DNA from 2 places in the Anaerotruncus rubiinfantis genome. Region 2 is predicted to be linked to the other one. Evidence: predicted binding sites of a transcription regulator. Region 2 holds the regulator's gene; the other holds the start of a gene.
What was found. Region 2 encodes HrcA, which represses chaperone genes, less so after heat shock. Its sites were predicted from a motif close to TGTTAGCACTCNNNNNNNNNGAGTGCTAACA; they were not measured.
Positions count from the first base shown of each region.

Region 1: the regulator HrcA is predicted to act here: its motif matches at 11,935-11,965, upstream of htpG (molecular chaperone HtpG).

Region 1 is NZ_FKLA01000009.1:2,138,933-2,154,316, reverse strand. Features, by position in the region: gene BN4275_RS15815 (DnaD domain protein) at 13-1,032, opposite strand; gene BN4275_RS15810 (PHP domain-containing protein) at 1,180-2,010, shown strand; gene BN4275_RS15805 (NAD(P)-dependent malic enzyme) at 2,050-3,234, shown strand; gene BN4275_RS15800 (TIGR03905 family TSCPD domain-containing protein) at 3,250-3,498, shown strand; gene BN4275_RS15795 (hypothetical protein) at 3,534-4,094, shown strand; gene BN4275_RS15790 (TVP38/TMEM64 family protein) at 4,136-4,855, opposite strand; gene BN4275_RS15785 (DUF4364 family protein) at 5,003-5,608, shown strand; gene BN4275_RS15780 (hypothetical protein) at 5,709-6,101, shown strand; gene BN4275_RS17600 (hypothetical protein) at 6,181-6,378, shown strand; tRNA gene BN4275_RS15770 (tRNA-Ser) at 6,506-6,598, shown strand; gene BN4275_RS15765 (TrkH family potassium uptake protein) at 6,916-8,358, shown strand; gene BN4275_RS15760 (MATE family efflux transporter) at 8,426-9,772, opposite strand; gene htpG (molecular chaperone HtpG) at 9,983-11,890, opposite strand; gene BN4275_RS15750 (V-type ATP synthase subunit D) at 12,072-12,746, opposite strand; gene BN4275_RS15745 (V-type ATP synthase subunit B) at 12,788-14,188, opposite strand; gene BN4275_RS15740 (V-type ATP synthase subunit A) at 14,188-15,384, opposite strand, start outside.
Region 2 is NZ_FKLA01000009.1:1,012,544-1,027,927, reverse strand. Features, by position in the region: gene dnaJ (molecular chaperone DnaJ) at 1-628, opposite strand, end outside; gene dnaK (molecular chaperone DnaK) at 707-2,560, opposite strand; gene grpE (nucleotide exchange factor GrpE) at 2,791-3,375, opposite strand; gene hrcA (heat-inducible transcriptional repressor HrcA) at 3,404-4,480, opposite strand; gene BN4275_RS10465 (hypothetical protein) at 4,730-4,954, shown strand; gene BN4275_RS10460 (hypothetical protein) at 5,226-6,602, shown strand; gene BN4275_RS10455 (winged helix-turn-helix transcriptional regulator) at 6,767-7,468, shown strand; gene BN4275_RS10450 (efflux RND transporter periplasmic adaptor subunit) at 7,505-9,136, shown strand; gene BN4275_RS10445 (efflux RND transporter permease subunit) at 9,143-12,226, shown strand; gene BN4275_RS10440 (glycosyltransferase family 4 protein) at 12,455-13,534, shown strand; gene BN4275_RS10435 (lysylphosphatidylglycerol synthase transmembrane domain-containing protein) at 13,531-14,559, shown strand; gene BN4275_RS10430 (LTA synthase family protein) at 14,615-15,384, opposite strand, start outside.

The DNA of each region.
Region 1 (15,384 bases), 1.1 Mb from region 2:
CCAGGGCTGTGGCTAGCCTTCGGTCTGGCCGTGCAGCAGCCGGTGTATTTTATCCATGTCAAGCGAGCTGTCGCCGGTCTGTGCGGATTTGTTCTGTTTTTGTTTGGCGGGATTTCCCGCCGACAGATCGTCGAGCGCGGCCTTGACGGAAACGATGCCTTTTTGCTTCCAGGATTGAATAATCCGGTCAGCGTAGGCGAACGAAACCTTGCCGGTGTTTTCAGCGGCGCGTTCGCAGGCGAGGCAGATGAGTTTTTCATCGAGCCCAAGCAAAAACCAGCTGCCGACGAACTCCCGTTCCCGCGGGGTAAGCCCGCGGCTGTGAAGACCGAACGCTTTTACGACTTTCGATTCATTTTCGTTGTGCTGCATCAGCCGCAGGATTTCCTGCTCGACCTTTTCATGCGTGTCGATGCCCCGTTCGAGCCAGGAAGCAGCGGTTTTCTCAACGTAATTCATGCTTTTATGGCCGGTGGAAACGCAGTATTGCAGCAACATCAGCGTGACATCGCAGCGCATCCCGTAATAGGTGGAAAGCGCGATCAGAATTTCACTTTCCACCGGTGTGAGCGGCGCGCCAAGGATGCTCTGCGCCTCCCGCAGCAGTTGGGAGAGGGAAGGGTCAGCGTTTGCCATTTCGACGATGTCCTCCCGCGCGATTTTGGGCCGCGCGGATATGGTGACGATCCTCTGTCCGGTGGGGGCATGTTCCTCCCGCACTGCCGCAGCCGCGGCGGAGGGAGCAGCCGCGGCAGGTTCCGCCATACGGGCGGGCGCGGCAACAGGCGGCGCATCCGTCCGGCGGACGATGCCGGTCTCGACCCAGTAGCCAAGCGCGTCGGAAATGTCGGCGGGGGAGATATTGAGCTGTTCGGAAAGCCAGGAAGCGTCGACCGGGATCCCCCCGTGGCGCAGCATGACCAGCAGGATTTTTAGGGAAAGCGGGGAACACATCTTGATATGCTCGTCCACAACCGCGGCCGGGACGGCAAAAACAGAGGACCAGATCCCCGCGTCAATACAATAAGACATAGCAGACTCCATTTCCAGGAAAAATAGTTTTTCAACCTGTCTCAGTATAGCATATCCGCGCAGCAAATTCAAAATATAAGTTGCGCATGATGTATAAAACGTTGTATAATATATTATTAGAATTTTTATTATGGGAGGCGTAGAAGAATGATCGGAGATTTACATTGTCATTCACGGTTTTCAGACGGCTCTATGGGCATAGATGATCTGATCTTCTACGCCAAAAGGGCGGGGCTCGATTTTATTGCGCTGACCGACCACGATACCCTGTCCGGCAACAACCGCGCGGAACAGCTGGGAAAACGGTTTGGCATCGGGGTGATCCCGGGCGTGGAAATTTCCGCCTTTGATCGGAGCCGCGGCCGCAAGGTGCATCTTCTCTGCTATCAGCCCAAAACCCCGGACCGGCTAGAAGGTTTGCTGAAACGCACACTGGAAAACCGCGACAAATGCGTGCGTGAGAGCATGCGCAAGGTGATGCAGCTTTTCCCTGTGACCGAGGAGCACATCCTGCGCAACGCGAAAGGTTCCGCGTCGCTTTATTACGCGCACATTATGAATGCGCTGATCGACCTCGGCTACACCAATGAGATTTACGGAAAGCTTTTCAAAGAGCTGCTTGGCCCGCAGGGAAGCTGTTATGTGCGTCATGAATATCCCGACGTGTGGGAAGCTGCAAAACTCATCCGCAGCGCGGGCGGGATCTGCGTGGTGGCGCATCCGTCCTCCTACCGTTCGATCGAGCTTGCCGGGGAGCTTGCGCGGGAGGGCCTGTGCGACGGCCTGGAGCGGTTCCACCCGAACAACCGTCCGGAGGACGATGCCGCGCTCGACGCGCTCATTGAAACCTATCACCTGATCCCAACCGGCGGCACCGATTTCCATGGGGGCTTTACCTCGCGCCCAAACCCCATCGGCACCTGCCTGACCGAAAAAAATTCGCTCGAACGGATTTTTAAGCTGTCCAAGAGCCGTTAGCACGGCTGCAACATAGATTATGATGACGGAGGCTTTCTAATGGATCTGAAAGAAAAAGCGCTGCAAAAGCATTACGAATGGCAGGGGAAGATCGAAGTGGTTTCCCGCGCCCCGCTCAATACAAGGGAGGATCTTTCGCTGGCGTACACGCCGGGCGTTGCTCAGGCGAGCCTGGCGGTCGCGGAGGATGAGGACCTTTCCTACACACTCACCCGCCGCGGCAATATGGTGGCGGTCATCACCGACGGCACCGCCGTGCTTGGACTGGGTGATATTGGACCGGCGGCAGCCATGCCGGTTATGGAGGGAAAGTGCGCCCTGTTTAAGGCGTTTGCGGATGTGGATGCGTTCCCGATCTGTATCAACAGCAAAGATGTGGATACCATTGTAAACACCGTCAAGCTCATTGAGAAGAGCTTCGGCGGCATTAACTTGGAGGATATCGGCGCGCCGCGCTGCTTTGAGGTCGAACGCCGGCTCAAGGAGGAGTGTGACATCCCGGTATTCCATGACGATCAGCATGGCACGGCCATCATTGCGAGCGCCGCGATCATTAATGCGATCAAGGTCACCGGACGCGAGATGGGGAAACTGAAAATCGTTGTAAACGGCGCTGGCGCGGCTGGAATTTCCATTGCGAAGCTGCTTCTTAAAATGGGCTTTGGCGAGGTCACCATGTGCGATATCGGCGGCATCATCTATGAGGGCGCGGACTGGCTGACCGGTCCGCAGGCGGAAATGGCCAAGGTTACCAATCCCGCCAAACAGCAGGGTAAGCTGGCGGATGCGCTGGTTGGCGCGGATTTGTTTATCGGCGTTTCCCGTCCGGGCCTTGTGACCCGGGAGATGGTCGCCACCATGGCGAAGGACCCGATTATCTTTGCGATGGCCAATCCCACGCCAGAGATCATGCCGGACGAAGCAAAGGCCGGTGGAGCGGCTGTGGTTGGGACCGGACGAAGCGACTTCCCGAACCAGATCAACAATGTGCTCGCCTTTCCGGGCATCTTTAAGGGGGCCTTGGCGGTACGCGCGCGCGGCATCACCGAGGAGATGAAGGTTGCGGCCGCCAAGGCGATCGCCGCGATGGTTTCGGAAAGCGAGCTTTGCGCGGACTTTATCCTTCCGGACCCGCTCAACAAAAAGGTGGCCGATGCGGTTGCCAAAGCCGTGGCGGATGAAGCGGTGCGCACCGGGACCGCGCGCGTCAATCTGAAGAAGTAAAGGGAGAATCATCAGTTGGAAATCCATTACAAAACGAAAGGCGTCTGTTCACGGGAAATGAATATCGATGTGGAGGACGGCATTATCAGGGACATAGAAATCATCGGAGGCTGCAACGGAAATCTGCAGGGAATCTGCGCGCTGGTCAAGGGCCAGAAAGCGAAGGACGTGATTGAACTGTTAAAGGGCATCAAATGCGGGGGGAAAAGCACCTCTTGCCCGGATCAGCTTTCGATCGCGCTCACGCAGGCAATCGATCCCTGAATGGGGAATATCCGCCGGAAAGGAGGGAAAGACCGATGCCGGTATTTGACGACAGTGATATGAAGATTGTGCCGGACGACCCGTCCGAAGTGTTTGACACCGGGGAAGGCGCGGCCAACGCGTTCGCGCGGGAGAAGGCCAACGGGAATATGGAAAAGGCGAAATGTCTCGGGCAGGACTTCGCCGCCGAGATTACCGCGGGAGAAAAGGGGATCGTCTGGTTTGGCTGCGGGGAATATGACGACGAACTGACGATCGCGCAGCGGCAGGTGATGTTTGCCTATATTATAAACAAGGTCATCGAAGACATGGCACCCAATTCAATTGTGGCGCAGTCGGCGCTTTCCTCGTTTTATGAAACGGTGCAGTCGGCGCTTCCAGAGGTCTATGAGCGGATCACTGACTCGGCGGCCTTTTCAATGTATATCCTTTCGGACCGTGCCGCTCCGGACGATCCCTGTGCCATCGGACGGGTGTTCGCGCGGCTGTGCGGACATGGGAAAGAGGCTCTGTTTGAACGGTATGGATGTGAGCTGGCGGAATATTTTACGATGTATTGTACCCAGCTGCTCCTGCGGATTCATCTGATCCGCTAAAGTATGTACCCCAGAATGAACGTAAAAAGGGCCTGATTTGCTCAGGCCCTTTTTTTTCTGCTGTGGCGGTGCAGGGATTCCATGATTTTCTTTTTATAAAAAATGCCGAAGAAACCGATGGCAGCGGTGAGCAGGAAGGCAACCAGTGCGAGCTTCCAGTTGCCGCGGCTGACTGTTGCGCCCATCATGGTGGAAGTGATAATAGAAGGGATGCGTGCGAAGGTGGAGATGAATAGAAAATCAGCGGCTTTGATCCGGCTGACTCCGGCGAGATAGGTGAGCATGTCCTTTGGAGTGCCGGGTATGAGGAACAGGACAAAGGTGACAGCCTCGACTTTTTCGGTATTGCTCAGGAAATCAAACTCTTTGAGCTTGTCCTCTCCGAAAAGGCGGCGGATCAGCTTGTAGCCGAATCTGCGCACGGAAAAAAAGATGGTGGAAGAGGCCAGCAGCACGCCAAGCAGGCAGGTGGCAAGCCCGCCCCAGGTGCCATAGAGCACACCAGCAAGCAGTTCGACCGGTTCGCCAGGGATAAAAGCGACAATGATTTGCAGTATCTGGATGCATAGCGTAAAAAGCCAGCCGGCCATACCAAGCGAATGGATCCATTCCTGAAGCGCCTGCTGCGCGGCCGGATCTGATAGCTGTCTGAACCAGGGCATGAGCAGGAGTGTGCAGCCGCCGATCAAAAGGAAGCCGATACCGAATGCCAGCCCGAGCAAAAAAAATTGTTTTTTATTTTGTGAGGATTGATCTTTCATGTACATCTCTCTTTTGCTGATTTCATTTATACTATAGCATATTTTGGGCGGGATAGAGCCTGTTTTGAGCGAATATTTTAGGTTTTGCATTTTTTTCAGGAATCATGTAGAATAGAACTGGTAAATGTTTGGCATGGAGGTGGAAGCATGTATGACGTGTTTCGCGCGGGCGTTGAACCAGGCGGTTTGACAGCCGATTATGAAATAAAGATCCTGATCTGTTACATCCTGAAAAAGCTTGAGAAACCGATGCCGGTTTCCGCTTTGATTGAGGTTTTTGTGGCGGAAGGAATCGGGAATTATTTTGAGGTGGCCAGCGCCGCATCCGGACTTGTTCGAAGCGGACATATTGAAATCGTCTGCGCGGCGGAAGGGGAAAAATGCTATCAGGCCGCCAATCTGGGCGTGCGCACCGCGGAGATGTTTGAAAAGAATCTCCCGCTGAGTGTGCGGGAGAAATCCGTGCAGGCAGCGCAGCGTCATCTGCTCATGAAAGAACGGCGGGCGCATAATAAAACTGCTGTCCAAAAAGTGGAGGACGGATATCTTTTGACGCTGACGATCACCGATGTGGGCAGCGACCTGCTTTCCGTGACCATCCTGCTGCCTGATGAGGCGTGCTGCGGACAGGTGCAGGAACGTTTTCTGGAGGACCCAGTGGTGGTTTACAAAGGGATTGTGGCGCTGCTTACGGGCAGTTTTGAGAATATGGGTGCCCTTGTGGACGGCGAAAACAGGCCGCAAAAGGGGTAAAACTTGACAGAATCCTGAAAATCCGATACAATTAAGTTCTACGTAAAATCTGTATATTATCCGGATTTACGTGTGATTTGAATGGATTGGAGGGTTGTGTTTGCTAAAGAAGGTAATGCTGTACCTGATGATGCTGGAAACAGCCGTAAAGTTTCTGGCGCTGACATTTTTGTTTTCGACAGATTTTGAACGCCTTCCGGTTGCCGTTTATGTGTCAGCTGGAGTGACCGTTGCGGTCGGTATCATTTTAATCTGTAAAAATATTATCAAGTCTGTTACCAAGAAAGAATTGGCTGTCTATTATGGAACGATCTTGTGCTCAATTATCTTCAACTTGATCTATATGAAAGTATTCAGCCGCGCCGAGGTCAGTATGTTGGAGCTCGCGGTCATCGGAACCGTGATGGATATCCTGGTTGCCGCGGTCCTGGTTATTCTGACAATACGGGAAAGCAAATACGTCCGTGTGCATGTAAATTCAGAACATTCTTAAAACAAAAGCCCGCTTCAGCGGGCTTTTTTCATGGATAATCAACGTGTTTTTCTACATACTATCCGTGAGGTGATTTACATTGGAAAATTACGTGAACGGTCCGCAGATGCCGATGGGGCTTGGAATGGCCCTGGTCGAGAATATGCAGGCGATGCAGTATTTTGCAGCCCTTCCCGATCAGAAAAAGCAGGCGGTTATTGACCATACGCATCAGATCCAATCCAAACAGGAGATGCGTCAATTCGTCCAGGAGCTGCCGTCCGGCAGGCTGTTCTAAAGCCTGCCGGGAGTTTTGGCAATGGAAGCGCTGGGAATATTTTGGCAGAAAAAATTGAAAAAAGACTTGATTTTTATCTTCCAGTGTTATATAATAACATGGTGTCAAGAAACAGACAACAAAATATGGAGATGTCGCCTAGCTTGGTCGAGGGCGCACGACTGGAAATCGTGTAGGGGTCAAAAGCTCCTCGAGAGTTCGAATCTCTCCATCTCCGCCAAAACAGTCTCTGAGGATAACGCCTTGGAGACTGTTTTTTTGTTATGAAGAAAAGCGGCCGGCAGCCGGCAATTGTGATTTAAACCGTACTTATCAAAAATAGAAAACTATGCGGCAAGCGAGGATACAGATCCCTCCAAAACCCGCATTTTAAACCGGGCTGATGGCATCTTTATGCACAATCTTAATAAGCTGTGAGCATAAACGCTGTTGTTTCATCTTTATTTCAGGGCTTGTTTTAGGCGTCTCTTTGTGTTAATATTTCGTTAAGATTCCATTAGGGAATCGGGGGAAAAGGACGATGGGGGAAAACAAAGTATGAACTTCCGGATGATTTATTATCTGATTGGAAATATCCTGCGGCTGGAAGCCGCATTTATGCTGCCGGCGTTGGCCATATCGTTTGCGCACCATGAAAAGGCCTCCTTCTGGGCTTTTTTTGGGTCTGTGGTGTTTTTGCTTGCAATCAGCCTGCCCGCGCGCAAACCGCAAAAAACGGCCTTTTATGCCCAGGAGGGCTTTTTGGTGGTTGGGTTGGCGTGGATTGTAATTTCTCTGCTGGGTTCGCTGCCGTTTTATCTGAGCGGAGCCATTCCGGGGCTGGCCAACTGTATTTTTGAAGGGATCAGTGGTTTCAGCACCACTGGGGCCAGCATTCTCCAAGATATTGAATCGCTTCCAATGGGGATTCTGTACTGGAGAAGCTTTTCGCATTGGCTGGGCGGCGTGGGGGTGCTGATCTTTGTGCTAGCGATTCTCCCGATGGCCAAGGGATCCGGTCATTCGATGCATCTGCTGCGGGCGGAAGGCCCCGGCCCGCGCGCGCATAAAATTTTACCGCGGATGCATGAGAGCGCTAAAAAAATTTATGGGATCTATATCTTTTTCACCCTTCTTTTGATGGTGCTGCTGCTGGTGGGCGGCATGCCCGTGTTCGATGCGGTAACGACGGCTTTCAGTACGGCGGGCACCGGCGGATTCCACATTAAAAACGACAGTATGATCTCATACAGCCCGTTCCTGCAGGGCACGGTGACATTTTTTATGGCTTTGTTCGGGGTTAATTTTTACGTGCTGCATCTTATTTTGCTGCGCCAATTCTCGAAAGCATTCGCCAATGAAGAATTCCGGGTATATCTGCTGGTATTGCTCAGCGCAACGATGATTATTTCCGCCAATGTCCTCTATCATCAGGGCGGAAATCTGTTGAATACCCTTCATCATGTCGCGTTCCAGGTGGCTTCGGTCATCACAGGCACCGGATTTGCAACGCTGGATTATAATTATTGGCCCGAGCTTTCCAAGTGGATTCTGGTGGTGCTGATGATGCTGGGAGCTTCGGCGGGCTCCACTTGCTGCGGAATCAAGATTTCCCGTGCGGTGATCTTTTCCAAAGCAGCCGGATGCGGTATCAGCAAGATGCTCCGGCCGCGGCTGGTGCGGCTGGTGCGGATGGATGGGGAAGTGGTCGACGATCAGGTGGTCAACGGTGTTTTCACCTTTTTGACCTATTACGCGCTCATCACGATTCTTTCAGTCGTCCTTGTATCGCTGGACAATTTCTCTTTCGAAACGACGGTTACCGCGGTGCTGGCCTGCTTTAACAATGTGGGGCCAGGGCTGGGAATGGTTGGCCCGGTTGGGAATTATCACGCTTTTTCAGATTTCAGTAAGCTGGTGCTCAGCGCGGATATGCTGATTGGAAGGCTGGAGATCTTCCCGATGCTGATGTTGTTCATGCCATCCGCTTGGAAGCGCTGAGACGTCTTACATAAAAGAAAAAAGGCCGGCGCCATTCTCAATGGAATGGCGCCGGCCTTTTGGAACCTCAGTCGATCAGATGCTTGGAACGCCATTTCCCGCTTCTCCAGCGCAGATACGAAACCAGAGCGCGGAAAACCTCGTCGCAGGTCATCGCGATCCAGATGCCAGGCAGTCCCCATCCGAGAACAATCCCGAGCAGATAGCCCCCGCCGACCGCGACGGTCCAGACAGTCGTGACATTGAGGCAGATGGGGAAGCGGATGTCGCCCGCGGTTTGCAATGCGCGAAACAGCACAATGTTTCCAGCGCGGCCGAGCTCCAGCAGGATCTCGATCCCCATGATCGTCTTGCACAGGTCGAGCACCTGCGGATCGTTGGTGAAGAGCCCAAAAAGCGGCTTGCAGAAAACCCACAACAGCAGCGAGACCAGAAAAGAAACGAGCATCGACCAACGAAGTGTGGAATTGACCCGCTTGTCGGTTTCCTCGGCCATGCGCGCGCCCATGAGGTAGCCCACGATGATTTGGGTCGCCTGCGCGATCGAGTTGACATAGAGGTAAGAGAGGGTCGCGAACATATTCGAGTAGACTCGGGCGGTAATCACGTAGATGGGCAGCGTGTTGCACATCGTCTGGATGACGATTTGGGTGAGGTTGTAGGAGACGCTTTCCCCGCCGGACGGAATGCCGATTTTGAGCAGCCGCCAGAGATGCTCCCACGGAAATGGCCGCAGGTGCCGCAGCGACATAGGCGTGCGGATCTGACGGCGGAAAAGCCACGCGATGACCATGACGCCGACCAGGCGGGAGAGGTCGCTCGAGACGGCCGCGCCCGCCACGCCGAGCATTGGGATGGGGCCCAGGCCGTTGATGAGAATGAAGTTACCAAGGATATTCAGAAGATTCATCACGATCGAGATGAACATCGTCTGGCGGGTGAGCCCGTGCGCCCGGAAGAAAGCCACGAAGGTGAGGTGAATCGCCTGCAGCGGCATGCCGAAGCCGATGATCCGCAGGTAGCCGCAGGCTTCGCGCATCAGCTCCTCCGGCACGCCCATGAGCCCGAAGATCTGCCGGGGAAACCCAATGAGAAAGAACGCGATCACCAGGGAAAAGAGCACATTCACGAGCATCGAGACGGTATAGGTCTGCGCGACCCGCTCGGTGCTGCCCGCGCCGAGGTATTGGGTGATCAGAATGGTGGCTGCCATACAGATCACTGAGAAGGAGATGATGAGCAGATTGGTGATGAGATTGGCGTTTCCGATGGCCGCGACCGCTGTGCCGGAGGTCTTTGCCACCATGATCTGGTCGACATTGCTGACCAGCATCTGTAAAACCAGCTCGACGAAGATCGGCCAGGTCAGCCCGACCAGATAGCCGCGCGAGTTGATCTTTTTAAAATCTTCCATAGAGAAGCTCCCATTCCGCATAATGATTTCATAAAGCATTATATGCTTTGCACAGTTTTTGTCAATGGGTTTTTCACATGTTATACAAGAAAATGCAGGGGCGCGGCGTGCACTCCTGCATTTTTAGCAAATATAACAGCGTCCACGCTTTGGGAAGCGCGGGCCGGGGCTAAACCCCGGCGATCCGCAATTGATGGAAAATTTTTAGTCTTAATGAGACATCAGGTCGCAGATGGCGTTCGAAAAAGCGACCGGGTCCTCGATCGGCATCCCTTCGATCAGCATCGCCTGATTATAAAGAAGCCCCGCATACTGCTTGAGTTTCTCTTCATTGCCGTCTTTGGAAAGCGCCTGTAGTGCCGCAAAGACCGGGTGCGCGGCGTTTACCTCCAAAATCCGCTGCGCCTTGACAGGAGCATTGTCCGGGGTGCTGTTTGGCATTGAATTGAGCACCTTTTCCATCTCGAGCGAAAGCGCGCCTTCACTTGAAATGCAGACAGGGTGGCTCTTGAGCTTTCCAGACAGGCGCACCGACGCAACCTTGCCGGAGAGCGCGGAAGAGAGCGTGTCAAGGAGTCCCTTGTTCTCTTCGCCAAGCTTCTTGAGCTCCTCCTTTTCCTCCTCGTTTTCAAGGCCGAGGTCGCTGTCCGAAACCGAACGAAACTCCTTGTCCTCAAATTTGAAGAGCATCTTGAGCGCGAACTCATCAATGTCGTCGGTCAGATAGAGGATTTCGCGTCCAGCGTCGCGGATGCGTTCGGTCTGCGGAAGAAGATCGATCTTTTCGATTGTTTCACCGCAGGCGTAATAGATGTATTTCTGATCCTCCGGCATCCGGCTGACGTATTCATGCAGGGTGACAGGCTTCTTCTCCTGTGAGGAGTAGAACATCAACAAATCCTGCAGAAGCTCCTTCTTTGCGCCGTAATCGCTGTAGACGCCATATTTGAGCTGCAAGCCAAAGTTTTTATAAAACGCTTCGTATTTGTCACGGTCGTTTTCAAGCATTGCGAGCAGTTCGGAGTGGATCTTCTTTTCGAGCCGCCCGGCGATGAGTTTAAGCTGCCGGTCGTGCTGAAGCATCTCACGGGAGATGTTGAGCGAAAGGTCCTGCGAATCGACCAGGCCTTTGACAAAGCTAAAGCAGTCGGGAAGCAAGTCGGCGCATTTGTCCATGATCAGGACGCCGGAAGCGTAGAGCTGCAGCCCCTTTTCATAATCGCGGCTGTAGTAATTAAACGGCGCGCGCGCCGGAATAAACAGCAGGGCGTTGTAGGTGGCGGAGCCTTCGGTGCTCGAGTGGATGACGCGCAGCGGGTCCTGGTAGTCGAAGAATTTCTCTTTGTAGAAATTGTTGTAATCCTCGTCGGTGACCTCGGATTTTTGCTTTTTCCAGATGGGAACCATGCTGTTGAGCGTTTCATTGACCGTATAGGTCTCATATTCCGGCTTTTCCTCAGGGCAGCCCTCCTTGAGACGGGAAGCTTCCATATCCATTTTGATGGGGTAGCGGATGTAGTCGGAATATTTTTTCACCAGAGCGGAGATCCGGTGGCTGTCGAGAAACTCGTCGTAGTTTTCCTCTTCGGAGTTTGGTTTGATGTGCAGGGTGATCACGGTGCCATGGTCCGGTTTTGCGCATTCCTCAATCGTGTAGCCCTCGACCCCGTGGCTTTCCCATTTCCAGGCTTCCTCCGAACCGAAGGCGCGGCTTTCGACCGTCACATCGTCCGAAACCATGAAAGCGGAATAGAAACCGACGCCGAACTGTCCGATGATGTCGACATCCTCCTTCTGTTCATTCTCCTGCTTAAAGGCGAGCGAACCGCTCTTGGCGATGGTGCCGAGGTTCTGCTCGAGCTCGTCTTTGGTCATGCCGCAGCCGTTGTCGGTGATGGTCAGCGTGCGTGCGTCCTTGTCGACCGCAAGGCTGATTGCGAAATCTCCGCGGGAAAGACCGGTCGCACCGTCCGAAAGCGAATGGTAATAGAGCTTGTCGATCGCGTCGCTGGCGTTGGAGATCAGCTCCCGCAGGAAAATCTCCTTGTGGGTGTAAATCGAGTTGATCATCAGGTCGAGCAAACGCTTCGATTCGGCCTTGAACTGTTTGGTTCTCATGATGAACAAGCATCCCTTTCAATCTGAAATAATGACAAACAAGAAGTTAGCACTCAAATATATCGAGTGCTAACTTAAATATACCCGATTCCTGCCAAAAAATCAAGTATAAATTGTGAACAAACCGAGAATGCGCAAAAAAAGGGCCGCCCGACGGGCGGCCCCAACAGTGGTATGGATTCTATTCGGACCAGCCTTGTTCGCGCTCCTTGTAGTGGTGCGCTTCCTGTAGCATCATGTCCTTGACCTTCATCAGGCGGATCTGAGTGGAACGCTCGTTCTCATCCAGCTTCATCGTGATGTACTTGATGTTCTCCTGTGTCTCCGGGATCATAACATGCTCGAGCGCGTTGACGCGACGGCGGGTCTTTTCGATCTCAGCCGCCATCAGCTGACAGGATTTTTCGCATTCGGCCAGCCGCAGCATGTCGGGCAGGACATCGGCCAAGGATTTGACCGCGTCGTCCAGATCGGAGGAGGTGAACGCAAAACCGTAGGAATAGATGTTGTTCGCGTCGGAGGAGCGGGTCTTATATTCGAACACGGGGATCTCAACGCTCATGACGTTCTTTTGGGAAGCCTCCAAAAAGACCTCCTGCATCGGAGCCATCAGGGCAACGTTGAGCACCTCGTCGTCCATCCCCGCGCGCGCAAGCACGAAGTTTTTATTTGCGGCGGCAATACCTGCCTCAACCTTTTCGCGCAGCGCTTTATTTTCCCGGACGAGATCCAAAAACTGCCGCATCAATTCGTCGCGCTTATCCTTGAGCAGCTTGTGGCCGCGGCGAGCGGTAGACAGCTTCTTTTTGAGGCGGGTCAGCTCCATACGCGTTGGATTTACATGGGTAGATGCCAAGGGTCAATCACCCCTTTCCCATAAATTGAATCGCGGCGTCATCAGGCTTCTTCCTCTGCAAGGATATCGCCGTATTTGCCGTAATGCTCGTCGAGGAATTCGTCCTTGATACGTTTGAGCTCACTTCTCGGCAGGATCGAAAGCAGCTGCCAGCCGATCCGCAGGGTCTCTTCAATGTCGCGGTTGGCGGTGTAGCCCTGCGAGACGAAGTGGCGCTCAAACGCGTCGGCAAACTTCGCATAGAGCAGGTCGATGTCGGTCAGAGCCGCTTCGCCAAGGATGACCATGAGTTCCTTCGCGTCCTTGCCGCGCGCGTACGCCGCAAACAGCTGATTTAAGACGTTCGAATGGTCGGCGCGGGTTTTGCCTTCGCCGATGCCCTTGTCCTTAAGCCTCGAGAGGGAAGGCAGCACGTCGATCGGCGGGGTGACGCCCTTGCGGTACAGGTCACGGGAGAGGATGATCTGACCTTCGGTGATGTAACCGGTGAGGTCTGGGATTGGGTGGGTTTTGTCGTCCTCCGGCATCGTCAGAATCGGGATCATGGTGATTGAGCCGTTCCTGCCGCGCTGGCGTCCGGCGCGCTCGTAGATCGACGCGAGGTCGGTGTACATGTAGCCAGGGTAGCCGCGGCGTCCGGGGACTTCCTTGCGGGCCGCGGAAACCTCACGCAGCGCGTCGGCGTAGTTGGTGATGTCGGTGAGGATGACCAGCACGTGCATGCCCTTTTCAAAGGCGAGAAATTCAGCGGCGGTCAGCGCCATACGCGGGGTTGCGATACGTTCGACAGCCGGGTCGTTTGCGAGGTTGATGAAGAGTACCGTGCGGTCGAGCGCGCCGGTTTCCCTAAACGAGTTGATGAAGAAGTTCGATTCCTCGAAGGTGATGCCCATCGCGGCAAAGACGACCGCGAACGGTTCGGTGGTGCCGCGCACCTTCGCCTGGCGCGCGATCTGCGCGGCGAGGTTCGCGTGCGGCAGGCCGGACGCCGAGAAGATCGGCAGCTTTTGGCCGCGGACCAGGGTGTTCAGGCCGTCGATGGCCGAAACGCCGGTCTGGATGAACTCCTGCGGGTAATTGCGGGCGGTCGGGTTCATCGGCAGGCCGTTGATGTCCATGCGTTTTTCCGGCAGGATTTCCGGGCCGTTATCGATCGGACGGCCGAGTCCGTCAAATACGCGGGAAAGCATATCTTCAGAAACGCCCAGCTCCATCGTGCGGCCGAGAAACCGCACGCGGGAATTGGAAAGGTTGATACCAGTGGAGGATTCGAACAGCTGAACCAGCGCATTGCTGCCATCGATCTCCAGCACCTTGCAGCGGCGTTTCTCGCCGGAAGCGAGTTCGATCTCACCGAGTTCGTCGTAGGTGACGCCTTCAACGCCACGCACCAGCATCAGAGGACCCGCAACCTCCTGGATTGTCCTGTATTCCTTGGGCATTAGTCTTCCTCCTTCTGCGCGAGAAGCGCTGCGGCTTCATCGGACAAAGTCTTTTTGATCTGCTCGTACTCTGCCTGGACTTTATCGTCCTCGATGTATTTGAAACGGCCGATCCGCTCGCGCACTGGCAGTTTGACCAGTGCGTCAATCGAAGCACCTTTTTTGAGCGCGTCGAGGGTGGTGTCATAGAATTCGAGCACAAGCTTCATCATCAGGTACTGTTTCTCGAGCGGCGTGTAGGTATCCGTCTCGTGGAAGGCGTTCTGATGCAGGAAGTCCTCACGGATCGAACGGGCCGTCTCAAGCTTCAGACGGTCGGGCGCGGAGAGCGCGTCCATACCGACCAGCTTGACAATCTCGTCGAGCTCGGCCTCGTCCTGCAGCATCCGCATGAGGCGCGCGCGCAGGTCGGACCAGTCCGGATGGACATTTGCGTTAAACCAGACAGAGGTGTTGTCGGAATAGAGCGAATAACTGGTCAGCCAGTTGATCGCGGGGAAATGGCGCTGATACGCCAGGTCGGAGTCGAGGCTCCAGAAGACCTTGACGATACGCAGCGTCGCCTGGGTGACCGGCTCGGAGATATCGCCGCCGGCCGGGGAAACCGCGCCGATGACCGACAGGGCGCCCTCGCGGCCCTCCCTGCCAAGGGTGTGCACGCGGCCCGCGCGCTCATAGAACTGCGCCAGACGGCTTCCGAGATAAGCGGGGTAACCTTCCTCGCCGGGCATCTCTTCGAGGCGGCCGGACATCTCGCGCAGCGCTTCCGCCCAGCGGGAGGTCGAGTCGGCCATCAGCGCGACCGAGTAGCCCATGTCGCGGAAATATTCCGCGATGGTGATGCCGGTGTAGATCGAAGCCTCACGCGCCGCAACCGGCATATCCGAGGTATTCGCGATCAGCACGGTGCGCTCCATCAGGGAGTAACCGGTTTTTGGGTCTTTCAGCTCGGGGAATTCGTTCAGAACGTCGGTCATCTCGTTACCGCGCTCACCGCAGCCGATGTAGACGACGATATCCGCTTCTGCCCATTTCGCCAGCTGGTGCTGGACGACCGTCTTGCCGGAACCGAACGGGCCCGGGACAGCCGCGACGCCGCCCTTGGCGATCGGGAACAGGGCGTCGATGACACGCTGGCCGGTGACAAGCGGCATATCGGGCGGGAGTTTTTCTGCATACGGCCTGCCGCGGCGGAC
Region 2 (15,384 bases):
CCTTACCCTTGCCGGAACATTTTGTACAGGTTCGGGTGGTCTGGATCACGCCGATCGGCGTACGCTGCTGGACGCGCACCTGACCGGTGCCGCCGCATTCCGGGCAGGTTTCCGGGGCGGTGCCCTTCTTGGCGCCGGTACCGTCGCAGGTATCGCACTTTTCAAGCCGCTGCACCTGCACCTGCTGCTTGCAGCCCTTGGCCGCGTCCATAAACGACAGGTTGATGGTGATATTGACATCGTTGCCGCGGATCGGCGCATTCGGGTTGCGGGTGCGCCCGCCCCCGCCAAAGCCGCCGAAGCCGCTTCCGCCAAAGAAGCTTTCGAAGATATCTCCCACGTCGAAACCGCCAAAGCCGCCTCCAAAGCCCGCCCCGCCGGCGCCCGCCCCATAGGACGGGTCGACGCCCGCGTGCCCGAACTGGTCGTAGCGCTGGCGTTTTGCCGGGTCGTTTAAGACCTCATAGGCCTCGTTAACCTCTTTGAATTTTGCCTCGGCGGTCTTATCCCCCGGATTCATGTCGGGGTGATACTGCTTTGCAAGCTTGCGGTATGCTTTTTTCAGGTCGTCCGTGGATGCGTCCTTGGACACGCCCAATACTTCATAATAGTCCCGTTTTTCAGCCATATGCCTCACCCCTGTTTATCTGCGTTCACAGGTTCAGGCGGGAGGATTACCCCCGCCTGAACGCACCTGCTTATTGTATTATTTTTTGTCGTCCTCGTCAACCTCTTTGTAATCCGCGTCGACATAATCGCCGCCGGGAGCCGCTCCAGCGCCGGCGTCCGCGCCGCCCATGTCCGGGCCGGCCGCGCCCTGGGCGCCCTGCGCCTGCTGGTACATCTTGGATGACATCTCATAGAAGTCCTTCTGCAGCTCTTCCTGTTTTGCTTTGATTTCTTCGACGTTGGTTCCCTTGAGGGCTTCCTTCAGCGCGTCGACCTTCGCCTGCACGCGGGATTTTTCGTCGGCGGAAACCTTGTCGCCCAGGTCGGTCAGCGCCTTCTCGCACTGATAAACCATCTGATCCGCACCGTTTCGCACGTCGATCTCCTCGCGGCGTTTCTTGTCCTCTTCCGCAAATGCTTCCGCATCTTTAACCGCTTTGTCAATGTCGTCCTTGGACATATTGGTCGAAGCGGTGATGGTGACGTTCTGCTCCTTACCGGTGCCGAGGTCCTTCGCGGTCACGTGCACGATGCCGTTGGCGTCGATGTCGAAGGTGACTTCGATCTGCGGCACGCCGCGCGGAGCCGCCGGGATACCGTCGAGCCGGAACATGCCGAGGGTCTTGTTATCCTTGGCCATCTCGCGCTCGCCCTGCAGGACGTGGATCTCGACCGAAGTCTGGCCGTCCGCGGCGGTGGAGAAGATCTGCGATTTCTTGGTCGGGATGGTGGTGTTGCGCTCGATGATCTTGGTGCAGACGCCGCCAAGGGTCTCAAGGCCCAGGGAAAGCGGGGTGACATCGAGCAGCAGCAGGCCTTTTACATCGCCGCCGAGCACGCCGCCCTGGATCGCCGCGCCGACCGCGACGCACTCATCCGGATTGATGCCCTTGAACGGGTCTTTTCCGCAGAACGCCTTGACCGCTTCCTGCACAGCCGGGATACGGGTCGAACCGCCGACCAGCAGCACCTTGTCGAGGTCGGAAACCTTGAGGCCGGAGTCGGCCATCGCCTTGCGCACCGGCACCATGGTCGCTTCGACCAGGTCGGCGGTCAATTCATTGAATTTCGCGCGGGACAGGGTCACATCGAGATGTTTCGGGCCGGTCGCGTCCGCCGTGATGAACGGCAGGTTGATGTTCGCCTGGGTCATGCCGGAAAGCTCGATCTTCGCCTTTTCCGCTGCTTCTTTCAGGCGCTGCATGGCCATCTTGTCGCCGCGCAGATCGATGCCGTTTTCTTTCTTAAAGGAATCTGCCAGGAAATCGATGACGCGCTGGTCGAAGTCGTCGCCGCCCAGGCGGGTGTTGCCGTTGGTGGCGAGCACCTCCTGCACGCCGTCGCCCATCTCGATGATCGAAACATCAAAGGTACCGCCGCCGAGGTCATAAACCATGACCTTCTGATCGGCTTCCTTATCGATGCCGTAGGCGAGCGCCGCGGCGGTCGGTTCGTTGATGATGCGCTTTACATCAAGTCCCGCGATGCGGCCCGCGTCCTTGGTTGCCTGGCGCTGCGCGTCGGAGAAATACGCCGGGACCGTGATGACCGCTTCGGTGACCTTCTCGCCGAGGTAAGCTTCCGCGTCATCACGCAGTTTCTGCAGGACCATCGCGGAGATTTCCTGCGGAGTGTAGTTTTTGCCGTCGATCGACACCTTAAAATCGGTGCCCATGTGGCGCTTAATCGAAGAAATCGTGCGGTCCGGGTTGGTGATCGCCTGGCGTTTTGCAACCTGGCCGACCATACGCTCGCCGGTTTTCGAGAATGCAACGACCGAAGGGGTCGTGCGATTGCCTTCCGCGCTCGCGATGACGACCGGCTCGCCGCCTTCCATAACCGCTACACAGCTATTTGTAGTACCAAGGTCAATACCGATGATTTTTCCCATAATGAATGCCCTCCATATATATTGGAATAAATTTTAACGTGGTGAATGCCTGCTTTCTTTTCCTTGAAAAAGCAGCAAAAAAACCGCCTGAAGCAGGGCCCGCGGGAAAGGCCGGCCCCCATGTCCCCAGCCTTTAAAAAGGTCGACAAAACACTTTAAGATCTTCGCGGCGCGGCAGGACCGAAAGCCCCGAGGGGCTTCAAAGGGGACTTTTCAAAAGCGCCCCCTGGTCAGTTTGCGACCTTGACCATCGCGTGCCGGATGATCCGGTCGCCGATTTTATATCCCTTCTGAAACACATCGGTGATGATGTTCGTCTCAAGCGATTCATCGTCAATGTGCATCACAGCGTTGTGCAGATCCGGATTGAACTGCTCGCCCGCAGCGCCGAACGCTTCGACTCCGAGCTTTTCGAGCACATCCTTAAAGTTCTGCAGGATCATCTCCACGCCCTTTTTAAACTCCGCGTCCGCGCATTCCACCGCGAGCGCACGTTCAAACGTATCGATGATCGGAACGAACTGCGCCACCGCATTTGCGGTTGCCTGCGGGTAAATCGCTTCCTTCTCCTTCTGGCTGCGCTTACGGAAGTTGTCATACTCGGCCATCGTGCGCAGCAGCTTGTCACCCAGCTGCGAAACCTGCTCTTCCAGCAGTTCCGTCTCGGTCTTTTCAGGCTCTTTGCGCTCCGCTTCCGGCTGTTTTTCTTCCCCGGTTTCCTCGGACGCTTCCGGAGTCTTTTCTTCCGGCTGCGTCTGTTCCTGGACCTCGTCCGCCTCGCCTATGGGCTGCTCATGCTTATGCTTCTGAGACAATCTGTTCCCTACCTTCTATGTGTTTTTATTACGCATCCTGTTCAAAAGTCTCCGCCAATAATTTCCCTAATGTCTGCGAAAAATATTCAAGATGCGGGATAATCTTTGCGTAATCCATCCGGACCGGGCCGATTACGCCAATCGCGCCCGCGTTCTGCTTTCCGATGGAGTAACGGGTGACCACCACAGACGTGTCGGCCAGCTCGCTTCGGCTGTTTTCCTTGCCGATGGTGATGAAAACGGCGTCGTCCTTCGAGCCGATAACGCCAAGCAGATGGTCGCGGTTCTGCATGGTGAGCAGCAAATCGTGCGCCACATCGGAAAACTCCTTATATCCCAGCAGGTTGGTCCCGCCGGAAGTATAGAACTGGCCTTCATCGATCTCTTTGCAGAGCTCGTAAACGGTGGCCAGAATCGGGGTAAACAGCCGGGAATATTCGCCCAGCGTGACCGCAACCGAATTGATGTACCACTGGGAGATGTCGTTGACCGATTTGTCGACCAGACGGCCGTTGATAAACTTATTGATAAATTCGAGCAGCTCCGCGGTGATGCCGAAATCCACCCGGCAGACCTTGTCGCGGATGACGCCGTTCGAGGCGATGACCAGGATGACCACCGTGCGCACGCCCGCCGGAACAATTTCGATATGCTTGACGCGCACTGTTTTCGGTGTGATCGTGGTGGAAACGGTCGCGCAGTTGGTGTAATCCGCGAGCGCCTGCGCGGCATCCTCCAAAAGCCGGTCCGGGTCGGGGTTATGCACATTGAAAAGCGCGTCAATCTCGCCGCGCTCCTCATCAGACAGCGGTTTGCAGTGCATCAGCTGATCGACATAAATCCGATAACCCAGGTGGGAGGGGACGCGTCCGGCGGAAGTGTGCGGCTGCTCAAGGAATCCCATATCAAAAAGCGCCGCCATGTCGTTGCGGATGGTCGCGGGCGAGACGTTGATATCAAGTTTCTGCGCCAGCATCTTGGAGCTGACAGGCTCGCCGGTATCGATGTAAGTCTCGACGATCGCGGTCAGGATTTTCAGTTTTCTCAAGTCGAGCTTCATCGCATACACCTCACATTCCACAACTGAGCAAAGTCCGCTTAGCACTCATAATCTCCGAGTGCCAACAACTATAATGTACCACATTTTTTCAGGATGTCAAGAAAGGGAGATCGGAATTCATGAATTGTTTACAGAATTTTTAGCACTCATATATTTCGAGTGCTAATTTTATCTATTTTGCGCAAATTCAATTTTGTTAATTGTGTATATTGACATTTTAATCCCGATGGTGTTTAATGATATCAAGAAATTGATAAATATTTAACAGCTTTGACGCAAAAGGAGGCTATCAAAATGACCACAAAAGAAGTAATGCTCCAATCCGCGGAGGACCTGCGCCAGTTCATGTTCCTAGCGATGCAGTCCGCACAGGATATTGGCGTGCACACTGTTGACGGCAGCATCGCAGATGCAAAATCCGTGCTCGGTCTCATGGCGCTCGATTACAGCAAGCCGGTCAAAGTCGTCACAGACGACCGCACCTTCCTGCGGGAACTGCGCAAATGGGCCGTGGCGTAACCCGCCCAGCAGATCCGGACCTTCGCCCCGCCATTGGCGGGGCTTTCCTGTTGTCATATAATTTTCCGTTTTTCTTACAATCCCCGTACAATCTTTTCACACGCTCCCGAAGCGAATTGCCGGGGCCGTTTTTCTTTGTTCAAAATCGACAAATTTCGACAAAATTTTCCTTCTGTTCCCAATTTCAGAAGCAATTGGGAATATGGGAAATCGACAGCAGCGCGGCGCTTTTCTATACTGATCTGGACAATATCACAAGGGGGATTTTATTATGGTCCGGCTCAGACAGCATCCTTTCTTCCGCGGCCTGCTCATGCTTGCCGCCATTTCCTGTATTTTCACAGGCGCTTTCAGCCTTGCCGTTGCCGCCGCGGCAAGCTACCATCCTGGCGGCCTCTCAGCCGGGCAGATTTTGCAGCCCGGCGATACGGTTGAAATCGGCGCGGGCGGTTCCATCTCCTACTATTACCGCGACGATATCATCGGCGACCCGATAGCAGACCGCACGCTTTATACCCTTGCGCAGGTTGAGCAGCTCGGTTCCTGCGACCGGGTGGAAGACGAAACGGACTTTGACGGCTGGGAAGTTATGTCGGTGAACGGCCTGGGCGGCGGAAACTATGAGGTTTCCGTCCGGGAGCATTTTTCCGTTTCCGGACCGGGGCCCGAACCTGTCCCGGATACCGCCGAAGCGAAACTGCGCGCATATCTTGCGCCGACCTCGGACGCGTCCAGCCTGTTCGTGGACAAAACGTCCAAGCTCCTTTCCGCCGCGTCCGGCAACGACGCGGTTCGTTCGGACAACAAAGTGTACTATTATCCGTTCTCGGCCACGCTGAACGATGCGTTTTTCTCGGTCAGGATTGCCAAAGAGAAAGGCGGCAAACAGGTTCTCTCCGCCAAATGGCTTGAGAAGAAACTCGATAACGCCTACAGTGTTTTTTCGGGGGCGCAGGAGTCCGCGCTGAGCGGCACACGCAAATCCTTTGCGGAAATCTCTCTGCGGGAAACGAACGACGACAGCGAAACCAAAATTCAGATAAAGGTGACGGTTAAGGCCAAAAAGGAAATTCGGGAAAACGGGGCGGTGATCGTGCCAAAAGGCGCCGAAGCCACCTTTCTTTCCCCCGCTTTCTACCTCACAAATGAAACGCTTCGCGGGGACCGGGACTTTTCAGCGGGCGACGGCGGCATGGTTGCAAAACCTGTGAAAAATGAAGACAACGAAGTCACCTGGACGGATGAAAACAACACCCTCGCGGTACTGTACTTTACCGCAGACAGCAATGTAAAGATCTACTATCCGAAGCTTTCCACCAGATGGAACCATTCCGATTACGCCGGCCGGTTCGCGGGCCAGGACGCTTTTATCCGCAGTTTTGTGGGCAATCCGGAGATTTCCGCTGTGTCCCGCGCGACGCTCGATCTGAACGTCCCCTATCTCAATGAGGACGGAGATCCGTCCATTGAAACGGAGGCCATCGCCGTCTACGAAGAGATTGATGGAATCCTCACCGACATCACAGGCAAAGGCAAATTTTGTGAAAATGAAAACGACGAGCTTGTCTTTCGCCTCAAGGTGCGCCAGCTCGGCACCTATATCTTCGCCAGCGCACCAGCGGCCAAAACAGCCGTGGAAAACACCTAAAACACCGGCACATCTAACGCGCCATTCCCAAAACGGGAATGGCGCGTTTTTCTTTTTCCTTTCGTATTCAAAATATTTATGGAAACGACACAATTTATTCATAATTTTTTGTACTTTCGCCCACATTCAAGCTCAAAAATAGGTGAAGTGATTTTCGCCGGGAGGTGATATGCATCAGGATTCTGATCTTTGAAAGCCATATGGCGCTTTGCCGCCCGCTTGCGGTATGTCTCTGGCGGCAGGGCTTCTTCCCCGTCTTCGCACAGGGGCTCGGTCAGATCCCGCAGGCGCTATCCCCGCCGCCCGCCGCAGTCGTATTCGGCGCCTCGCTCGGGTTGCGCCCTTCGTTTGACGCCAGTCGCGGTATCCGAAGGTTTCTGGAAGTTCCCACGATCATTGTCGTTTCCCCTGCGGAAAACAAGCGATGGATCCGCGACCTGCGCAACCGTTCCGGCGTCTACTTCATTGAAAGCGGCAAACCGGGCCTGCTCGCGGCAAAACTTTCCGCACTGCTCGAACGTGCCGGGCGGGGGGAAGCCGCTCTGTGCGCTGGCGGATTGTGCCTTTTCCCGGATGAGAGGCGCGCCCTGTGCGACGGCAAACCGCTCGCCCTGACGCCGCTCGAATTCGGCCTGCTTTGCTGCCTTGTCAAAAACCAAAACCGGCCAGTGAGCTGTGAACAGCTGATGCAGGCCGTTTGGGGACGGTCGGACGAAACGCTGCTGCACACCCTGCGCGCTCACATCACCGCTCTGCGCGCAAAGCTTGGACCCTATCGCACATCCATCGCCGCGGTACGCAAAACGGGATATCTGTTCCGCTGGGACGGGGAGTATCCCCGGCAGACCGTCCCGCGGGCAATCTGAGAAACCCTACATCATCTGGAGATTGGAGCGTTTAACATGAAAATATCGTTGAGCAAAAAGAAACTTGCCTCCGGCATCGCGATTCTCACACTCGGCGCGGTCGCTGTATCCACGGTCGTTTTCGCTGCGGGCGGCGGCCCCGGCGGCGGGATGGGCGGTCCCGGCGGAGGAAATATGGGGCAAGTCGAGCTCTCCGAAAGCGTCATCAGCGTAAAATTGCAGACGCCCACCACCGGCGGCCTCACCCGGAGCACCGAGTTCATCGGTAAGATCGAGCCAGCTGAAAGCGTCAGCGTCTACCCCGAGACCAGCGGCAAGGTGACCGAAATCTATTTTGAAGCTGGCCAAACCGTGCAGAAGGGAGAACTTCTCTTCACAATCGACGACACCGACGCGCAGCTCGCCTATCAGATCGCGCAGGCCAGCTATGAACAGAAACAGATCAGCGCCGATACCACCCTCGGCAGCAACTACGAATCGAAGGTTGCTTCCGCAAAGTCGCAGCTCGAATCGGCGCAGCAGAACCTCAATAATGCCCGTCTGAAACTGAAGGACTATAACGATGGCTATGACGACAGCCTGCTCTCGGCCGAACGCGCCGCGCAGAAAGCGCAGGACAATATGCAGGCCTACGACAAGACGATCGACGAGCTGAAGGATAAGCTCGCCGGAGCGGGGGAGGCTGAAAAGGAGGCCATCGAAAAAGAAATCGCCGATTATGAAGAAAAATACAGCCAGGCGTACCAGGATTATTCGATGTATTACAACGCTGTCAAGGATCTCGAGGCAGATGAGGACAGCGAGGCCCGTGATCTGCGCAACTCCTATAACACCGCCAAAACCAACTACCAGCAGGCGCTCGACAACTACAATCTCGTGACCGGCGGCTCGTATGAGGACACCGAGAAGGCCACCGAGGCGGAGCTCAAATCCGCGCAGCTCTCGCTCGAGCAGAGCGCCTCCTCGCTCGATAAATACAAGGTCTACGCGCCGATCTCCGGCGTAATCGAATCAAAAAACATCACTGCCAACGAACCCGCCTCCACCCAAAACGCGGCCTTCGTCATCTCCAACAAGGACACCCTCACCGTCAAGTTTAACGCGTCGGCCGACGCCGCCACCGCCCTTTCGATCGGCGACGAAGTCACCGTGACCAAGGGCAGTAAGGAATATACGGCCACCATCATCGAGATCGATTCCAAAGCGGACGATTCCACCGGCCTGTTCCCCATCAAGGCCCGTATTGAGGATGGTGACGGCAGCTTGCTCACCGGCGTTTCGGTCAAGGTGGCCGCGGCCACCCAGAAGGTGGAGGACGCCATCCTCGTCCCGATCGACCTGGTCTATTATGACGACGGCCAGGCTTACGTCTTTACATATGCGGACGGCAAAGCCCACCGCACGGATTTTGAAACCGGCATGTCCAACTCTGAAACGGTTGTTGCCGTGTCCGGGCTTTCGCTTGACAGCGAGATCATCACCACCTGGCATCCCGACCTGAAGGACGGGGCGGCTGTGGAACTTGCAGAAGGCCAGGAAGCCCCCGCCGCCGCGCCCGACAGCGCCCCTGGAGCCGAGCCGACTGAAAGCCGGTCCGCGAAAGGCACTGATGCGCCGGACGCCGCCGCAGCCCCCAACGCTCCCGAAATGCCCGCACAGGAGGATTAACCGCCCATGACACTTCCAAAATTATCCGTCACGCGGCCGGTTTCGGTCCTGATGTGCGTGATGTGCCTGCTCTTCTTTGGGATTTCCTCGGTTTTTGACATGGAGATGGAATCCACTCCGGAAATGTCAATGCCTGTCTTTATGGTAATGACCCGCTATGAGGGCGCTTCCCCGGAGGAGGTGGACAGCCTCGTCACCGACGTCGTCGAATCCGCCCTTTCCACTGTCAGCGACGTGGACAGCATGACCTCCCGTTCTTCCGAGGGCTCTTCCATGACCATGCTGGAATTCGGCTACAGCACCGACATGGACGAAAAATACGACGAGATCAACGAAGCACTCCAGCGGCTGCGGCTGCCGGACAGCTGCGACGATCCCACCATTATGGAGATGAGCATGGACTCCTCTTCCATCATGGATCTTTCGATCTCCACCAATGCAAGCGACAATATCTATACTTATATTGAAAACACCGTTGTCCCAGAGATTGAGAAGATCTCCGGCGTATCGGAAGTCAGCATGCGCGGCGGTAAGCGCGAATATGTCCAGGTGCTCCTGCGCGAGGAGGAAATGAACCAGTACGGCCTTTCAATGACCGACGTTTCCTCCGCCATTGCCAGCGCGGATTTCAACACCACCGCCGGCACGATCAACCGCGGCCAGATCGAGCTGACATTGCAGGGCGGCGTCAGCTACGACACCTATGAAAGCCTTGAAACCATCCCGATTTCCCTTCCCTCCGGCGACATCATCCATGTATCGGATGTGGCAACCATCTCTATGGCGGAAGAAACCAGGTCCTCCATCAGCCGTTATAACGGCATGGACAACATCTCCCTTTCGGTCTCGAAAAACCAGAGCGCCAACACAATCGAAGTCTGCGACGAGATCGTGGAGGTGGTTGACGAGCTGAACCAGCAGGGCCTGGGCCTTGCGGTCACCATCACGAACAACTCCGGTGAAACCATCTTCGAAAACATCATGAACGTTGTGCAGACGCTCGTCCTGGGCCTTACGCTTGCCATGCTCGTCCTGGTGCTCTTCCTCGGCGACTGGCGCGCGGCGCTCATCGTCGCCACCTCGATGCCGCTTTCGGTTTTCGCGGCGCTTGTGCTCATGGCCTGCTTCGGCATGACCATCAACATCATGTCGCTCGGCGGCCTGGTCGTCGGCATCGGCATGATGGTGGATAACTCAATCGTTGTGCTCGACAGCTGTTTTCGGGCGCGCGACGGTGTCCGCTCGTTTGAGGAGAGCGCCATCCAGGGCGCAAACCTTGTCAATTCCGCCGTCATCGCTTCCACCCTCACCACCATCGTCGTTTTCCTGCCGATCTCGCTGATGGAAGGCATGTCCGGCCAGCTCTTCAAGGAGGTTGGCTTCACCATCGTCTTCTCGATGACCGCTTCGCTCATTTCGGCGCTCACCATGGTGCCGCTCCTGTTCGTACGGATGAAGCCGGTCGAAAAGGAACATTCCTTCGTCAACACACAGCTGCATCAGCTCGAGCGGGTTTACGCAGCATTCCTTGGGCGTGCGCTCAGCCACAAGATCGTCGTTATCATCGTCGCGATCGCATTGCTCGCGAGCACGGCTGTGATGTTTACCCAGATCGATATGGAGCTCATGCCATCGAGCGATGAAGGCTCGATCAGTATTTCAGTCACGACCAAAACAGGGCTCAACATCGACGCGACCGACGAAATCATGACCCAGGTCGAAGAGATTGTCTCTGGACAGCCGGATGTCGAAAGTTATTCGATGCGCGGCAATGGCGGTTCGGCAAGCCTCACCGTCTATCTGAAAGACGACCGCTCGATGAGCACTGCCGATTTTATCACCCAGATGCGAAAACTCACCTCGGATATCGACAACGCCTCGGTCGAGGTGGAGGAACGCAGTTCCATGTCCTTTGGCTCCAGCGGCGTCACCATCAACCTGAGCGGTTCAAACCTCGACGTACTGGAGGAAACCTCCAATCAGGTGAAAGCCCTGATGCAGGCAACCGAGGGGATCGATTCGGCCTCCACCAGCCTGTCGGACGGCAGCCCGCGCGCCGAGATCGTGGTCGACCCGGTGCAGGCCGCGGCAATCGGCACCACCCCATCGGCCGTCGTATCAACCGTCAAAAACATGCTCTCCGGCATCGAGGCGACCGATCTGCAGACCAGCGACGAGGAGTACTCCGTCAAGGTCATGTACCCGGAAGACCGTTTCCAGGACGTGAGCGACCTTTCCGGCCTCATGATCGACACCCGTTCGGGAGGCCAGGTCCCGCTCACCGACGTGGCACAGATCGTCTATAACAACTCCCCCGCCCAGATCCAGCGCTACGACGGGGATTATCAGGTTTCGGTCACCGGCCAGACCGCGCAGGGGGCTTCCGCCACCCAGCTGTCGAACCAGATTGTGGCGCGCGTGCAGCAGATGGACCTGCCGGACGGCGTGACGGTGGAAGCCGGGGGCAGCATGCGCACGATGAACGAGGAGTTTGGCAACATCTACGGCGCGCTTGCCACCGCGATCTTCCTGGTGTTCGTGGTCATGGCCATGCAGTTTGAATCGATGAAATTCTCGCTTGTGGTTATGCTGAGCGTCCCGTTCTCAATGACCGGCGCGTTCCTGGCGCTGATCCTCACCGGCATGTCGATCTCGATGACCAGCCTCATCGGCCTCATCATGCTGGTCGGTATTGTGGTCAACAACGCCATCGTGCTGATCGACTATACCAATACGCTGCGCCGTGAGCAGGGTATGCCCGCGCGCGACGCGCTCATCTTCTCGGGACGCACAAGGCTGCGCCCGATCCTTATGACCACCACAACGACCGTCCTCGGCCTCCTGCCAACCGCGGTCGGCATCGGCGGCGAGGTGGAGATGATGCAGAGTATGGCGGTGGTCGTCATTGGAGGCCTGACCGTTTCCACCCTGCTCACCCTCATCCTTATCCCGACCATGTATCTGCTGTTCGACGGCGAGGACCGCCGCCGCAAAGGAAAAAAGACCGGCCGCAAATCGCTTTTCAAGCGCAACCTGCGCGAACAGCCCCAGGTGAGCGGCACCGATGAAATCCCCGAGGAATTCCGCTGACGGCGATTCTCCTCCAACCGGGAATGCGTTCCATAAAATCCCGCCTGCATTTTGCAGGCGGGATTTTTGTGTATGATTTGAAGTCATACGGTCTGCTGGATCGTTCTATTGACAGGGAACGCTTCCCCTTGAAAGAAAGTTTAGATTTCCTTGATGCACGCTTTACCCATTGCGGGTAAACTGGTTTATGAGATCGGATACGGTTCGACCGGAAAGGAGCGGTTTATCATGACAAATACCGGAAAATATATTATAAACGTACGCTCGCACGCCGACATGGTGGAAGGGCACGGCGTCCTCTCCGCCGGCAAAGAGCAAATCCGACTGGTCCAGGAGGGCCTCGCAGACCGGTTCACAGTGATCGATAACTGCAAAAAAGGCGGGGATATCACCCATTACCACACTGTAAACCTTGGTTATTTCCTCACCCTGCCGCTTGCAAAACTGCACGGCAGGACAGTGGGATATGTCCATTTCCTGCCCGAAACAATCGACGGCAGCCTGCAGCTGCCCCGGGCGGCCAAAGCGGTCTTTTACCGCTATTTGATCGCTTTTTATAAGAGCATGGACGCGCTCGTGGTGGTAAACCCCGTGTTTATTGAGAAGCTCGCCGCCTACGGCATCCCGCGCGAGAAGATCACCTACATTCCAAATTACGTCGACGACCGGGAATTCCATCCCGTTTCCGCGGACGAAAAACGGACGCTTCGCAAAAGCTATGGGCTTGATCCGGATCGGTTTACAGTAGTCTGCGCCGGTCAGCTGCAGACCCGTAAGGGCGTGCTCGAATTCGCGGATCTGGCCGCAAAAATGCCGGACATCCAGTTCCTCTGGGCAGGCGGTTTCTCGTTCGGGAAGATGACCGACGGATATGAGGAAATTTCCAAACTCCTGGAACAGCACCCCAGCAACCTCATTTTCACCGGTATCGTCCCGCGCGGCGCGATGAACGGCATCTATAACCTGGGGGACGTGATGTTCCTGCCGAGCTATGACGAACTGTTCCCGATGACGATTCTGGAAGCAATGAGCTGCCAGATTCCCCTCCTGCTGCGGGATATCGAAGTCTACCCGGACATCCTGTTTGACTTCTACTGCAAGGGCAAAACGCAGAATGAGTTTGAAAGCCTGCTGCGCCGCCTGCAAAATGATCCCGCCTTTTACGCCGCTGCCAAAGACGGTGCAAAACGCGGACATGCCTTCTATGGCAAGGCGCATGTTCTTTCGATGTGGGACAGCTTTTACACCGCGCTCGCCACCGCCCCGGTCCTGCATCCTGCCCGGCACGGAAAGAGGGTCCCGGCATGAAAAAGCAAACCCGCAATATTTTGGTGATCATCGGCCTTTCCGCGCTGGTATTTATCTATATGCTCAAAACCGACGGCGCCGCAAATCTCTGGAGCGCGCTGCGGTCAGCGCGCCCGGCCTGGCTCATTGCGGCCTGTGGCCTGATGGCCGCTTACTGGCTGCTCGAATCACAGATTCTGCATCTGGCGGTACAGAAATTCCACCCCGGTCAGAAATTCGCCTGCACCCTGCAAACTTCCATGATCGGACAGCTTTTTAACTGCATCACCCCATTTGCAAGCGGCGGCCAGCCGGTGCAGGCCTATCATCTTGTAAAATCCGGCGTGCCGTTTGGCACCGCCTCCTGCGCGCTGATGATCAAATTCATCGTCTATCAAAGCGTACTCACCCTCTATTCGCTCGTCACGCTCCTGTTGCGTTACAAAATGTTCTCGGCGCAGGTGCGCGGGCTGGGCCTCCTGGTGCTCCTGGGCTTCGGGGTGAACGCCGCGGTCATCGCGGGGCTTCTGTCCCTCTGCTGCTTCCCGAAAGCGACCCGGCGGTTTCTCCTCTGGGGCGTTCAAGTGCTTACGAAACTGCGGGTCCTCAAGGACCCGGACCGTGCCCGCGAACAGCTCGAAAAAGAGCTCGCCGGTTTTTATGAGGGCTTTGCCGCGATGCGCCACCACGCGGCGCTCATCTTCCAGATGGCGGCGCTCACCGTCGTGCAGCTCACCGTGTTCTTTCTGATCCCGCTTGTCCTCTACCATTCATTCGGGCTCACCGGCGCGCCTGCTTTTTCCATCCTCGCGGCCGGCGCGTTTGTTTTAAACCTCACCTCATTCATTCCGCTGCCCGGCGCGGCGGGCGGCGCCGAACTCGGCTTTCACCTGCTCTTCGCCATGTTTTTCCCCGCACGGTTCCTGGCGGCCTCGGTGCTGCTCTGGCGCGCCGCGACCTTCTACCTGCCAATCTGCGCGGGTTCCCTTTTCACCGCAAATTTTACCTCCGGCGCCGGGCGGCACGGCGGCTGTGACGCCGCCTGACCCGCGCCTGGCCAAAGAGAACCGGCCCCATAAAAACGGGGCCGGTTCTCTTTTTTTATGTTTGCTTGGCGGGTTGATTCAGGTAATCGGAGCCAAACATCTGGTCGTATTGCAGCAGCCAGTGGTCGTTGAACCACTGTTCCTGCTCCGCGGTCATCTCCTGGGCGGTGGAACCGTCTGGATTGATGGTGACGCCGCGGGTGCGGGCGCGGAATACCTTCATCTCCTGCAGGAGAAAATCGAACATCGGCGGCTTTTTGATGCCGTAGAGGTCCATCATCACCGGGGTGATATTATAGGAAGCGACGGTGCCGATATCGACCGGCTTCTGGTAATAGTTGCTCCAGATGACCAGCGGCGTGGCGTGCAGCTTTGGGGATTTGGTATCGCCCGGCTCAATGAATCCGGTTTTTTCATAGAGCTCGTAGCCTTTGCCGACCGTGTTGTAATGGTCGCCCCAGAAAACGAGGATGGTCGGCTCCTCCACCTGGGAGAAATAATCCACCAACGTGCCGAGCATCGCGTCGTTTTCCCTGATGCCGGTTGCGAAATCACGCAGCTGGGATAGGGTGTCCTCCGAGATGCCCTCCGGCGCGCTCACAATATTCACAAGCTCCTCTTCCGGATAGTTTTCCGCGTTGTAGCTCGAATGGTTCTGCATGGTCACCGCGTGGATGAAGAGCTTCTCCCCTTCGCCCTTATTTTCAAACTGATCGATGATCATCCGGCCCATTTCCGCATCGGAAATGAGGCCACCTTTCCAGTAATGGCTTCGCTTCTTTTCCGGATTTACGAAGTCGTCCGCCGCGATAAAGGTGTCGATGC